4 regions of the Rhizobium sp. ARZ01 genome follow, and region 1 is predicted to be linked to each of the others. Evidence: riboswitches for the same ligand, from Rfam matches in the RefSeq annotation. Region 1 holds a riboswitch; each other region holds the start of a gene.
What was found. A riboswitch is a leader RNA that binds a small molecule or an ion and turns the genes downstream of it on or off. The one in region 1 is predicted to bind cobalamin.
Positions count from the first base shown of each region.

Region 2: it holds a riboswitch for cobalamin, as region 1 does, so the genes downstream of both, IB238_RS08435 (CbtB-domain containing protein) here and IB238_RS18740 (hypothetical protein) in region 1, are expected to answer to the same signal.
Region 3: it holds a riboswitch for cobalamin, as region 1 does, so the genes downstream of both, bluB (5,6-dimethylbenzimidazole synthase) here and IB238_RS18740 (hypothetical protein) in region 1, are expected to answer to the same signal.
Region 4: it holds a riboswitch for cobalamin, as region 1 does, so the genes downstream of both, bluB (5,6-dimethylbenzimidazole synthase) here and IB238_RS18740 (hypothetical protein) in region 1, are expected to answer to the same signal.

Region 1 covers NZ_JACVAE010000003.1:299,564-302,770, reverse strand. Annotated here, with positions in the region: gene IB238_RS18745 (glucoamylase family protein) at 1-514, opposite strand, end outside; cobalamin riboswitch at 961-1,183, shown strand; gene IB238_RS18740 (hypothetical protein) at 1,280-1,495, shown strand; gene metH (methionine synthase) at 1,578-3,207, shown strand, end outside.
Region 2 covers NZ_JACVAE010000001.1:1,763,380-1,766,586, reverse strand. Annotated here, with positions in the region: gene IB238_RS08440 (peptidoglycan-binding protein) at 1-931, shown strand, start outside; cobalamin riboswitch at 1,018-1,327, shown strand; gene IB238_RS08435 (CbtB-domain containing protein) at 1,371-1,544, shown strand; gene IB238_RS08430 (CbtA family protein) at 1,555-2,349, shown strand; gene cobU (bifunctional adenosylcobinamide kinase/adenosylcobinamide-phosphate guanylyltransferase) at 2,349-2,876, shown strand; gene cobW (cobalamin biosynthesis protein CobW) at 2,881-3,207, shown strand, end outside.
Region 3 covers NZ_JACVAE010000001.1:1,383,148-1,386,354, reverse strand. Annotated here, with positions in the region: gene IB238_RS06635 (MBL fold metallo-hydrolase) at 1-565, shown strand, start outside; gene IB238_RS06630 (phosphoribosylaminoimidazolesuccinocarboxamide synthase) at 613-1,560, opposite strand; cobalamin riboswitch at 1,803-1,993, shown strand; gene bluB (5,6-dimethylbenzimidazole synthase) at 2,038-2,796, shown strand.
Region 4 covers NZ_JACVAE010000001.1:1,709,141-1,712,347, reverse strand. Annotated here, with positions in the region: gene IB238_RS08200 (diguanylate cyclase) at 1-781, shown strand, start outside; cobalamin riboswitch at 854-1,087, shown strand; gene bluB (5,6-dimethylbenzimidazole synthase) at 1,132-1,818, shown strand; gene IB238_RS08190 (DUF2865 domain-containing protein) at 1,840-2,892, opposite strand; gene IB238_RS08185 (phytanoyl-CoA dioxygenase family protein) at 3,176-3,207, shown strand, end outside.

The DNA of each region.
Region 1 (3,207 bases):
CCCAAAGCTCGCCGATCTTGAGGGCTTCGACCTTCTGGAAGCCCTCGACGATCGCCGTCAGGCTTTCGCGCGAGACGCTGCTGTGGGTGTGGGCGACATAGAGCCAGCCCAGCGCCATGGTGCGGGGGATCTCGACGTCGCCGACTTTCATCGTCGGCAGCTGGCGGTAGAAGCGGCGCGGAAAATCGCGGCGCACTTCCTGGATTGCTTCCTCGACAACATAATAGTTGTCGAGCAGCCACTCGGCCGCCGGCGTAATGGTGGCGCCGGCTTCGACGTCGCGGGCGATCGTCTGATAGACCCGGAAGATCTCCCGCTCGTTTTCCTTTTGTCGGGCGCGAAACTCGAACGGCTTGAAGCCCGGCAGGGCGCTTGCCCCATCACGTGCCAGGTCTTCTCCGCAGGCACTCAGCTCTTCGAGGGTGAAATAGGTATCCCGGATCGAATCGTTGTAGTCGATCTGCTTGGATTCCGTCTCGCGCGACGAAGACTGAGGTCTATTGTGCAGGGGCATTTGCTTGTTTCTAGGTTCGAGCAACGTTGATGTATCCGGCAATCATCGGACCGCGGATCGACTTCGGCGAACGGATTTCATTTGCGTTCCGCCGTGAACCATGACGCCATCATGCGTCTACTCCGCATCGCCAATCCCGAGGGGCCGACAAACGTAAGGCCGCACGCCTCAAGGGTGCGAGATGGATCAAGCGACACGCAAACGTGCATCGCGGCCGCGCTGTGCATGAAAACAGCATTTTCTAGCCGCAAAGACAGGTTGTTGCAACAAGACTGGAACGCAAGGGCAACACCCTCCGAGAATTGATGGCCGTGGATATCCAGCCTACCGCCTAATCGATCGGCGCTGAACGGGACCTGAACGCAACCAGTGAATGTCGGTTTCACGGCGCTTCGTTTTTCCTGTCGAGACTGAAATCGATGCGTTGACACAATCGCCCGGAACTGGCCATTTGCCCCCATCAGGGTTCTTTCGAATCGTCTTCGATCCGGAAGCTAAGAGGGAAGCCGGTGCGAATGTCCCGCAAGGACGTCAAGACCGGCGCTGCCCCCGCAACTGTAAGCGGCGAGCTGCTGTCGCCCACGCCACTGGCACAAAATCGTGCCGGGAAGGCAAGACAGCCGCACCGACCCGCAAGCCAGGAGACCTGCCCTGATGAACTTGTAACGTCCATGGGCGGGGTGTCCCACGGGTGCGCTTGCTCCGCAAAAGGCGGAACTCCAGCTTGCGTGCGTCCGGTCATCCCCCAATTGCATTGGGGAAGTCATGCTAGCCACCATCGAATCCAACCCTTCCGAATCCGGGCGACCGGAATCGGTGTTCGTCTCCTGGCTGCTTTGGCAGCCACGCGAGGCTGACCTTCCGATCGAAGCCTTGAAAGAGCTCAGCAAGCTCGCACGCTACGCGGATCGCGATCCCGATATCGTGCGCCTGCGTTCCCTCTTCGCCACGCTGGCGGGGCAGACCGGGAGGCCACACTAGAATTACTACATAAAGACATATTGACATAAAGATATCCTTATGTGATCTCCGATGCAGACATTCTGCATCGGAGGGCTTTGCCATGGCATCGGCCAACCTCGACGACCTCTTTGGTCCCGAACTTCAACCCCGCACTGGCAAAGACATAGCCGAGGCGCTTCATGCTGCAGCGAGGGAACGCATTCTCGTTCTCGACGGCGCCATGGGCACGGAAATCCAGACGCTCGGCCTGGTCGAGACGGATTTCCGCGGCAGCCGATTCGGCGATTGTGCCTGCCACCAGCAGGGCAACAACGACCTTCTGACGCTTACGCAGCCGGCCGCGATCGAGGACATTCATTATCGTTATGCGATGGCGGGCGCCGACATCCTCGAGACCAACACGTTTTCTTCCACCACGATCGCCCAGGCCGATTACGGCATGGAGGACATGGTTTATGAGCTGAATCGCGACGGCGCCCGGCTGGCGCGCCGCGCCGGCTTGCGGGCACAGGAGAAGGATGGCAGGCGCCGCTTCGTCGCCGGCGCGCTCGGTCCGACAAACCGCACCGCCTCGATCTCGCCGGATGTCAACAATCCGGGCTATCGCGCCGTCACCTTCGACGATCTTCGCATCGCCTATGCCGAGCAGCTGCGCGGCCTCATCGACGGCGGCGCCGACATCATCCTGATCGAGACGATCTTCGACACGCTGAACGCCAAGGCCGCGATCTTCGCTACCAAGGAGATATTCGCCGAGAAAGGCATCGTGCTGCCGATCATGATCTCCGGCACGATCACCGACCTGTCCGGCCGCACCCTCTCCGGTCAGACCCCGGAAGCCTTTTGGAACTCGGTGCGCCATGCCGAGCCCTTCTCCATCGGCCTCAACTGTGCACTCGGCGCCAATGCGATGCGCGCCCACCTCGACGAAATTTCTTCCGTCGCCGGCACCTTTGTCTGCGCCTATCCAAACGCCGGCCTGCCGAACGCGTTTGGCAAGTATGACGAGACGCCGGAGCAGATGGCCGAGCAGATCGAAGGCTTCATGCGCGACGGCCTCGTCAACATCGTCGGCGGCTGCTGCGGCTCAACGCCGGCCCACATCAAGGCGATAGCCGGCGCGGCCGCCCGCCACAAACCGCGGGCGATCCCGGACATTCCCCGCCACATGCGGCTTTCCGGGCTCGAACCTTTCACGCTGACGAAGGACATCCCCTTCGTCAACGTCGGCGAGCGCACCAACGTCACCGGCTCGGCCAAGTTCCGCAAGCTGATCACATCAGGCGACTATGCAGCGGCGCTCGACATCGCCCGTGATCAGGTGGCGAATGGCGCCCAGGTCATCGACATCAACATGGACGAGGGCCTGATCGATTCCGCCAAGGCGATGACGGAGTACCTGAACCTCATTGCCGCCGAGCCGGACATCGCCCGCGTGCCGATCATGATCGACTCATCCAAATGGGAAGTGATCGAGGCCGGCCTGAAATGCGTCCAGGGCAAGCCTCTGGTCAATTCGATCTCGCTGAAGGAAGGCGAGGAAGCCTTCCTGCATCACGCCCGCCTCGTGCGCGGCTATGGCGCCGCCGTCGTCGTGATGGCCTTCGACGAGAAGGGCCAGGCCGATACGAAGCAGCGCAAGGTCGAAATCTGCGCCCGCGCCTACAAGATCCTGACGGAACAGGCCGGCTTCCCGCCCGAGGACATCATCTTCGACCCGAACATCTTCG
Region 2 (3,207 bases), on a different contig from region 1:
CGAACGCGCCAAGGCCGAAGAGGCCGCAGAGGCAGCGCGGCTGAAGGCCGAGCAGGCTGCGAAGGCCAGCTCCGAACCGACCGCGCCGGTGCAAACTCCAAATGCCGCAGATGCATTGGATGCTGAAGCCCTGCCCACCGAGCTGGATGGCTCGACTGCAGCGGGTACGGCGACCAAGGCTGAGAGCGACGAGGCCGAGCGTCTCGCTCGGCGCGAGGACAATAGCTGGAGCCGCGCTGTTCTCAACGGCCGGGCCGAGGCCTTCGAAAAATATCTCAGCGAGTATCCGAATGGCCGGTTTTCCAAGCAGGCGCGCCGGCGCCTGGCCGACCTCGAGAAAAACACCAACATCGGTACGACGGCACAGGATGACGGTACGACGGTAGAGGACAATGCGAGCGCAAGCGGTGTCGTTACCGAACAGCCTGCTGCCAGGCAAAAACTGCAGTCACAGACGACGGTGTACCAAACGCCGCCGGACGTCCGCGAAGCCTATCTTGATGCCGGCACGCGTGCCCAATCGCAGCGTTGGCTGAATGCGCTCGGCTACAGCACGGGCGGCGCCGATGGCGTATTTGGTCCGCGAACCCGGTCGGCAATTGCGGCATGGCAGCGTTCGCTCGGCTATAGCGCCGATGGCTACCTCACCCGCAAGCAGTATCGCCAACTGCGCGAATCGGGCCAGTTCGCCGCGAATCGCAATCGCGAGCGTGTGGCGCGGCAGCGCTATCAAGATAACCGTTACGCCAATGATGATTATCGGATCTACGAGGGGCCGGTCGACGGCTATGGCGTATACGAAGGGCCGGTCGACGGTTACCTGGAGGGTCCCGTCGGCGGTTACGGCGGCTACTACGAGGGGCCGGTCGAGAGATACTACGACGGTCCGGTCTATCAGGGCGGCATGCGGCGGAGCGGCCCCGGTTATTGATCGGGCCGGTGTCGTGACGCCGGTTTCCGGAATATGGATGACGCTGACGGTCGATTGACTTCCTCGCTCGCCGGGCATAATCATCGCCTATTGGATGGCGCGCCGGTCCGGAAACGAACGGGCGCGTAAATGGGAATGTGACGGGGTGGACCCAATCAGGGCGCTCCAATCACGGCCGACCCCGCGACTGTAGAGTGGCGAGGCCTATCCAGCCGGTCTTGAAGCGATCGGCAAAGCCACTGGGTGGCGGCATGATGAACCGGGGTCTGGACGCCTCTATCTCTACGAATCGTCCGCCTTTCATGCTGCTTTCATCCGGGAAGGCGAGGATGGACCGTTGGTGCAATGCACCTGACGCCACGAGCCAGGAGACCTGCCTCCAATGAAGGGCATAGTGCCCGCCTAGGGGATGTTCCCCATTGCCAGCACGGAGGTTGTCATGGCTGCTAACGTTTCTTCTGTTTCCCTTTCCCTCAACGATCGTCTCTATGCCGGTCTCGTAGCGCTTCTGCTCGGCGGATTCCTGGTGTTCGGCGCAGGCCTCGCCAATTCGTCGGTCCTGCACGATACCGCGCACGACACTCGCCACTCCTACGGCTTCCCCTGCCACTAAGGGGGATGACATGATCGTCAAATATCTCCTGGCCGCCTTGGTGGCCGGGCTGTTCTCTGGCGCCCTGATGACGGTCGCCCAGGAGGCGCGCGTGATTCCGCTCATCCTTCATGCCGAGGAGTATGAAGGCGGCGGAGCCGAGACGGCACCGGCTGGAACGGGCACCGAGACCCATCTTCAGACAACGCAAGAGCATTCTGCCCTTGATTTGGGTGCCGCCCTATCAAAGGTCGGTTCCTATCTCTCGCCGGTGTCCGTCGCCTACGCTCATGGCGGCGCTGCGCATGACGAAGAGGAAGGCGGCATCATGTTCGGCATGAGCCGGTTTTCCGGCACGCTGCTTGCCAATCTGGTGGCGGGTGCGGGCTTTGGCCTGCTCCTCGCAGGCGTCAGCCTCGTGACGGGCAACCCGATCACGGTCGCTAACGGCGCTCTCTGGGGGGCTGCCGGCTGGCTTGCCGTGCACCTGCTGCCGGCCATCGGTCTGCCGCCGGAGCTTCCCGGCTTTCCGGCAGCCGACCTTGCCGAGCGGCAGGTCTGGTGGCTGGGGACGGTCGCCCTTTCGGCGGGCGGGCTCTACCTCCTGATTTTGAAGGACGGTTTGGGTGCCAAAGTCGCCGGCATGGCCCTGATTGCGGCGCCGCACGTCTATGGCGCGCCGCAGCCGACGGACCTCGCCAGCGACGTGCCTGCTGTCCTCGGCGCGGAGTTCGCCGTGGCGGCGCTCGCCACGACGTTGTTCTTCTGGATCGTGCTTGGCCTCTCGCTCGGCTTCGCCAACGAGAAGATCGCAAAGGCAGCCTGATGAAAACCGTATCGCCCGGAGCCGTCCTGGTTCTGGGCGGTGCGCGTTCCGGAAAATCCGCATTTGCAGAGAGGCTGGTCGCAGAGACGGGCCTTTCGAAGCACTACATCGCGACGGGCAGGGCCTGGGACGATGAGATGCGCGAGCGTATCGAGCAGCACAAGGCGCAGCGCGGCAGCCATGGGTGGGTCACCCACGAGGAACCGTTGGCACTGCCGGAATGTATCAACGACACCGCGCGCGACGACCGTGCCCTTCTTGTCGACTGCCTGACGCTGTGGGTGACGAACCTGATGCTCGAAGGGCATGACATGAACGCTGCATTCGACGATCTAGCCGCTGCGATCGTGACTGCGCCGGGCAAGCTTTTCTTCGTCTCGAACGAAGTCGGCCTCGGCATCGTGCCGGACAACAAGATGGCGCGCGAATTTCGCGACCACGCCGGGCGATTGCACCAACAGGTGGCGTCGGTCGCCACCGAAGTCTATTTTGTCGCGGCAGGCCTGCCGCTGAAAATGAAGGGTTGAGCCTATGCTCCAGCAAAAGATCCCCGCCACCGTCATCACCGGTTTCCTCGGCGCGGGCAAGACGACGATGATTCGCAACCTGCTGCAGAACGCCAATGGCAAGCGGATCGCGCTGATCATCAACGAGTTCGGTGATCTCGGCGTCGATGGCGACGTGCTGAAGGGGTGTGGTGCGGAGGCCTGCAGCGAGGATGACATCATCGAGCTGACCAACGGCTGCATCTGCTGCACGGTCGCCGACGATTTTATTCCGACCATGTCGAAGCTGCTCGAGCGCGAGAACCGCCCCGACCACATCGTCATCGAAACCTCGGGCCTGGCGCTGCCGCAG
Region 3 (3,207 bases), on a different contig from region 1:
CTTCGTCCAGTACAGCAAAAAGCAGGTGCCGATCTGGGCTGACTTAGAGACGATGGCGCGCATTCGCGAGGGTTTTCCGTATTGCATCGAGACGCCTCCCGGCAGTTTCTACCCGCCGATCGTCACTGCGAACCTGATTGATCCTATCGACATGCCGGTGGTTATCCGCGGAGCAGGGGGCGCCATCCGGTTCGACCCGCTGCTGCAGGTTCACGGGTCAATCCATTCTCTCGGCTTTCGCGTCGGCAACGTCGCCTATTGCACCGATGTCAGCGCCTTTCCGGAAGCGACGGCCAATCGATTGGCCGGCCTCGACCTGCTGATTATCGACGCCCTGCAGTACCGAACACACGCGAGCCACTTTTCGCTCGGCGAGGCGCTGGAGTGGATCGAGCGGCTGGCACCGGCCCGTGCGGTTCTAACCCACATGCATACGCCGCTGGACTATGACAAGGTGATGAGCGAGACGCCCGATCACGTCGAACCCGCCTACGACCAGATGGTCATCGAGTTCGACGTTACCGATGAGGCGATTTCCCTCGATACCACGACGTACGCGGATTAGTACAGGCTCTCGGAAAAGTCCCATAACCTACTGAGCTTATTCAGTTATCACTCATTGAAGTATGGCCGCAAATTGGTGCGAATGCGTTCCAGGACTGTGCCACCTGTGAGATCGGGACCGAATTTTTGCCCGGTGATGGTCTCGTAGGCCTGGATGTAGACCTTTGAGGTCTGCTCGATCAGGTCGGCCGGAATCTCCGGGATCGGATCCTTGTAGGGATCGCAACGCTCTGTGACCCAGGCGCGCACGAAATCCTTGTCGAAGCTCTGCGGACGTTTGCCCGCTGCAAAAGCCTCATCGTAGCCGTCGGCGATCCAATAGCGGCTGCTGTCGGGCGTATGGATCTCGTCAGCGAGGACGATCCGGCCGTCCTTGTCGGTGCCGAACTCATACTTCGTATCGACGAGGATCAAGCCGCGCTCGGCGGCCCGTTCCTGGCCGCGGGCAAAGAGCGCCAGCGCATAACGCGAAACGGTTTCCCATTGCTCGGCCGTCAGCAGGCCCTGGGCCAGGATTTCGTCTCCAGACAGCGGTTCGTCATGGCCGCCGTCGAAGGCCTTGCTCGTCGGCGTGATGATCGGTTGCGGCAACTTCTCGTTGTCGCGCAGCCCATCCGGCAGGCGGATGCCGTACATCTCGCGCTCGCCATGCTTGTATTTGGTCAGGATCGACGTGCCTGTCGTTCCGGCGAGATAGCCGCGCACGACGACCTCGACGGGCAAAATGTCGAGTCGCGTGCCGATGACCACGTTCGGATCCGGATAGGCCAGAACGTGATTCGGGCAGATGTCGGCCGTTTGCTCGAACCAGTAACGCGCAGTCTGCGTCAGCACCTGGCCCTTGAACGGTATCGACGTCAGGATCACGTCGAAGGCGCTGAGACGGTCCGTGGCAATGATGATCCGGCTGCCATCGGGCAGATCGTAGTTCTCGCGAACCTTGCCCTTGTAGCGGCCCGGCAGTTCGGGAATGAAGGCATCTGAAAGTACGCGCAGTTCGCTCATCGGCCGGGCCTCGCATGGAACAGAATTGACAGGGCTAAAGCAGGCACAACAGGCCAGGTCAAGGCGACGACCGCAGCAAACGCAATAAAGTCCACGTCTCCCAGTGTCATACCACATGCTGTAGACGTACAAATGGTGGTTAGTTTGCGCCAGCACAAATATTGAGTGACATTTTGGCGCCTCCAAGCCTCAGATGGCGTAGGTGGCTATTGGACCTGCGACGCCTGAATGATAGTACGCGTCATTGCACAGGTGCCCGGGCAGGTTCGTGCCTAAAGGGGAGAATCGGGAACGCGGTGGAAATCCGCGACGTGCCCAACGCTGTGAGGGGGACTGGAAGGGCCAATGCCACTGGCGGTGCTGGGAAGGCGCTCTTGCAGGATGAACCTGAGTCAGAAGACCGGCCTGTGAAAGATGGACCCGTCCGTACGGACGACGAGACGGGTCTGCGTCCACAAGGGGAATACGATGGACTATTCAGGTCTTTTGCCGGCTCAGCCGCTGCCACCCACCGAGCGTGCGGGTGTATATCGGGCCATTTTCACAAGGAGAGACACGAGAGGTGAGTTCCTACCGGATTCGATTCCGGACGAACTACTAAGTCGTATCCTCCTCGCAGCGCATCACGCGCCCTCGGTCGGCTTCATGCAACCTTGGAGTTTCATCATAATTCGGGATACGGGGACGCGCCGGCAAGTCCATGACGCGTTCCTGAAAGCGCATGCCGAGGCGGAACTCTTGTTTCCCGAACCGCTTCGCAACACGTATCGGGGCCTGAAGCTCGAAGGGATCATGGAGGCACCTGTTAATATCTGCGTTGTCTGTGATCGCGACCGAGCCGGACCTGCCGTGATCGGACGCACACACATTCGGGCGATGGATCTCTATAGCACCGCCTGCGCGGTCCAGAACCTGTGGCTTGCCGCGCGCGCCGAAGGGCTTGGCGTTGGCTGGGTGAGCATCTTCGACAATGGAACAGTGCAACGTATTCTGAATATACCGAAGCGAATTGTTCCGATTGCCTATCTATGTGTCGGGCAGGTGAAAGGCTATCATGATCGCCCCGAGTTGGAAAAAGCAGGCTGGCGCGATCGCCTTTCGATTGGATCCCTTGTGCATTTCGAAGAATGGGGTCGCCAGGACGCCCACGCGGACATAATCACCCAGCTCGTACGTGATGAACGAGATGCTCGCGAACATCGATGGGCGGCGAACTGCCCGTCGTAGTCAAGTTCGGCTTGGCGGTTGCGTGACTGGATGATCACGCCATGTGATCGAAGCGGCAGGGGCCAAGACGCGGCTCCTGCCGCTTCAACCCCATCGAAATGAGGCTTTCTCTAGAGGTTTCCGCAGATGCCATGGATACTAAAAGGGCATTTGTCGCAGCCTTCATGCCAGTATCTCGCCGGTTTTGTCGTTCCCGCAATTCCGCGCGAGATCGCAAACACGCTAACATTTCTATGATAGGCGATTGAGGCTTTGGCACCAGATCGGCCATATCTCATCCTGGAAACGCGGAACCACTCTCTGGCGGTGCTCCGAAGGTTAGCCCGCTCAATGTGTGAGCTAAAGGTCGTGCGCCGCGGGTCGGCGATGTCCTGTGGCGAGTCACCGTGGTCAAAATGTGGAACAGCAGGT
Region 4 (3,207 bases), on a different contig from region 1:
GCTGAAAAACCTTGGATTTTCTGCGATTACGACCGAGGACAAGGATCTCTTGCTGACCGGCGTCGGCGGCGATGCTTTCAATCCGATGGCGGCGTCGTGGCGCCCAAACCGTCCCGGCTCTTTTGTCTGGTCGATGGCAATGCCTCAAATCACGGCCCTGGTTGCGATGTTCGTCGTGGTCATGGGTTTCGTCACATTCAAGTTCTCATCGCTGGTGCGCGCCCTGCAGCGAAGCGAGTCGCGCAACGCCTTTCTCGCCCGGCATGACGCGCTTACGGGACTGCTCAACCGCTCCGGCTTCGATGATACGTTGAAGGATATGCTGGAAAAGGGAGGCGGCGAGCCGTTCGCGGTCTTCGCGATCGACCTTGATCAGTTCAAGGCAGTGAACGACCGACATGGTCACGCGGCCGGCGATGCTGTGCTGAATACGGTCGCATCCAGGTTCTTGGGCAGGGTCGGCAGCAAGGGCATCGTGGCGCGCCTTGGTGGCGACGAGTTCGCCGTATTTCTTCCCGGAGCGGTGGACCGGCAGGATCTCCTCGATCTTGCCAATGGGCTGGTGCGCGACGCGCAAGTTCCGATCCCGTTCGCAGGGCAGATACTGAGCGTCGGCAGCAGCGCAGGTATTGCCGCGTACCCCGATCACGGAAATACTGTGCACGACATCATGGTAGTGGCAGACGCAGCCCTTTACGCCGCCAAGAACAGCGGTCGCAACCGCGCGGTGTTTGCGATGTCTGGTGACGGCGAGGCGAAAGGCGACATCGAAGCGGCCTGACCGTCGCGTCTCTCACGCTCCAACTGCGACACGTCACCGTCGGTGCCGGTCTTGCATCGCCGGCTCCAACATGCGCAGGTATCACCGTCAGGTGCCCTTGTGAAAGCAAGGGAGAATCGGGAATTCGGTGGGGCCGCCATCCGGACTGGTGTCAGGTCTCGAAGCCGAAACGTGCCCAACGCTGTGACGGGGACGGCCAAGCCTGGAAGATGCAAGCTTCCAATTGCCACTGGTATTGCAGCCGGGAAGGTAGGGGCGGTCGAGGGAACCGGAGTCAGAAGACCGGCCTGGCGAGATAGACCAACCCGCGCGGACGGCGGAAGGTATTCAGCATTGTTGGGGAGATGACGATGCGACCTCTGCCGACGGATGATCTCATCCGTGCACAAGCCTTTTCGCCCGATGAACGCGCGGCCGTGTACTATGCGATTGAAACGCGACGTGATGTGCGCGACCAGTTCCTGCCGGAACCGCTTCCGGCTGATCTGGTCGAGCGACTATTGAATGCGGCGCATCGGGCGCCCTCCGTGGGTTTTATGCAGCCCTGGAACTTCATTGTCATCCGCGATCGGGAGGTGCTTACAGCCGCGCACAAGGCATTCCAGCGGGCAAACGAAGAGGCGGCGGCGATGTTCGCCAGCGAACGGCAAGAACTTTATCGCTCGCTGAAACTCGAGGGGATTCTGAAGGCGCCGCTCAGCATCTGCGTGACCTGTGATCCCGACCGCGGCGGCGCCGTGGTTCTCGGGCGCACGCACAATCCGCGCATGGATGTGTACTCGACTGTGTGCGCCGTCCAGAACCTTTGGCTCGCAGCGCGGGCAGAAGGGGTCGGCGTCGGGTGGGTCAGTATTTTCCACGATGCGGATATCCGTTCGCTACTCGGCATTCCCGAGCGGATCGAGATCGTCGCCTGGCTCTGCGTCGGGTTCGTCGATCAACTCTATCGTGAGCCGGAGCTTGCGCTGAATGGCTGGCGGCAACGGCTGCCGCTGGAGGAGCTAGTCTATTCCGACCGATGGGGAAACAGGCGCTAAACGCGCCAGACCGGAAAAGGTCTACTTCGGGCCTGCGGGATTGCGCAGATCGATCGCTCCCTCCGGGTCTGGCAAGAACACGGGGCCGACGTTGCGAACCTTGTCTTTCACCGGGTCATAGGGTCGTTCGATGACAACCTTGTCGGCTGTTTTCGCCTGCCCAACGGGTCGCATACGGATTGTCGTCACGGAGCCGACGTTCTCCTTGATCGCGCCCTGTGCGCTATCGCCGGCGCCAGTCCTAGTCGAGTTGTTGCGCATGCTCCGATGATAGGCGGACAGGTCACACCCGCAGTCTCTCGGTTTCGAGAAATCAGGCGTACGATAGGCGAAGGCCGTCGGCAGTTGCGCGTAGAGCCGGCCGGTGACGGTGGAAACCATCTCGCCGCTGTCGAGGGAATTGAGTGACTGGTAATAGAGCTCGGTTTCCGTCTGCGGGCACATCCTGGCGCACGCCCGCTGGTCTCGACGAAAGTCGAGCGGGGAGGCGCCCTGTGTCATCGGGAAAAAGCCGCCGTCGCAGGTTCGCACGCAGACCGTGCGTAATCGGCCTCCCGGCGTACCGCTGCCGCCGTAACGGGTCGCCAAGCCATCGTCGGGTAATCCATCTGCCGTCGCCCGATCATAGGCCTCGTCGGGATCCGAGCTGCCGACACCGCGACAGCCGTTCAACTCGATCTCGGCAAGAATTTGAACGCGGGCTTCCTGATAGCTTCCAAGGGAAGCAAGTTCGCCTTGTCTTGCGAAGAGACCCTTGATGTTGCGTTCCATTCGTTCGATGGCGGATGCAATCTCGCTGCATTCGCGCGCACTTGATGTCCTGAAGACCGTAACGCTGCCGGTGCTGCACCCAAGTTGTCGGAGATCGGCTCTGGCTTGTTCCAGTTGGGCGCTCAGTTGCGCGACGGGGGACGAATGACTTCCGGCATCGTTGATGGGGATATCCACCTGGGGCAGGCTCGCCAGGCGTGACTGGAGATCATCGCAGACATCTGACGCCCGCGCGGGAACAACGAGGGTGCAGGCGAGGGCGGCGGTTGCCAGAACCATCAATCGGCGCAAGCGCAGGGGCACTGTGGTGGCTCCGAACAGGTAGAATAGCTGGCACAGGACGCCACCCATCATACGTTGCTGGGGTGGCGGCGCAACGTGCTCATGTAAATGTGATTAACTGCCTTGACGATCATCAACGATAGCTGATTTTTGAAATCATGTTGGTATCGGCGGATGGAATTGATATCGCCTTGCCCATGGTGTAGCAAAGTGAAACCGGCGGGCTGGTGATGCTGGTAGTGCTCTAGATTGCGATACCATTCCGGCCAACCTATCCGATTGCGTCCACACCCACAGGTTTTGCATGCGCCTCACTTCTGTCCTGCTGAGTCCATT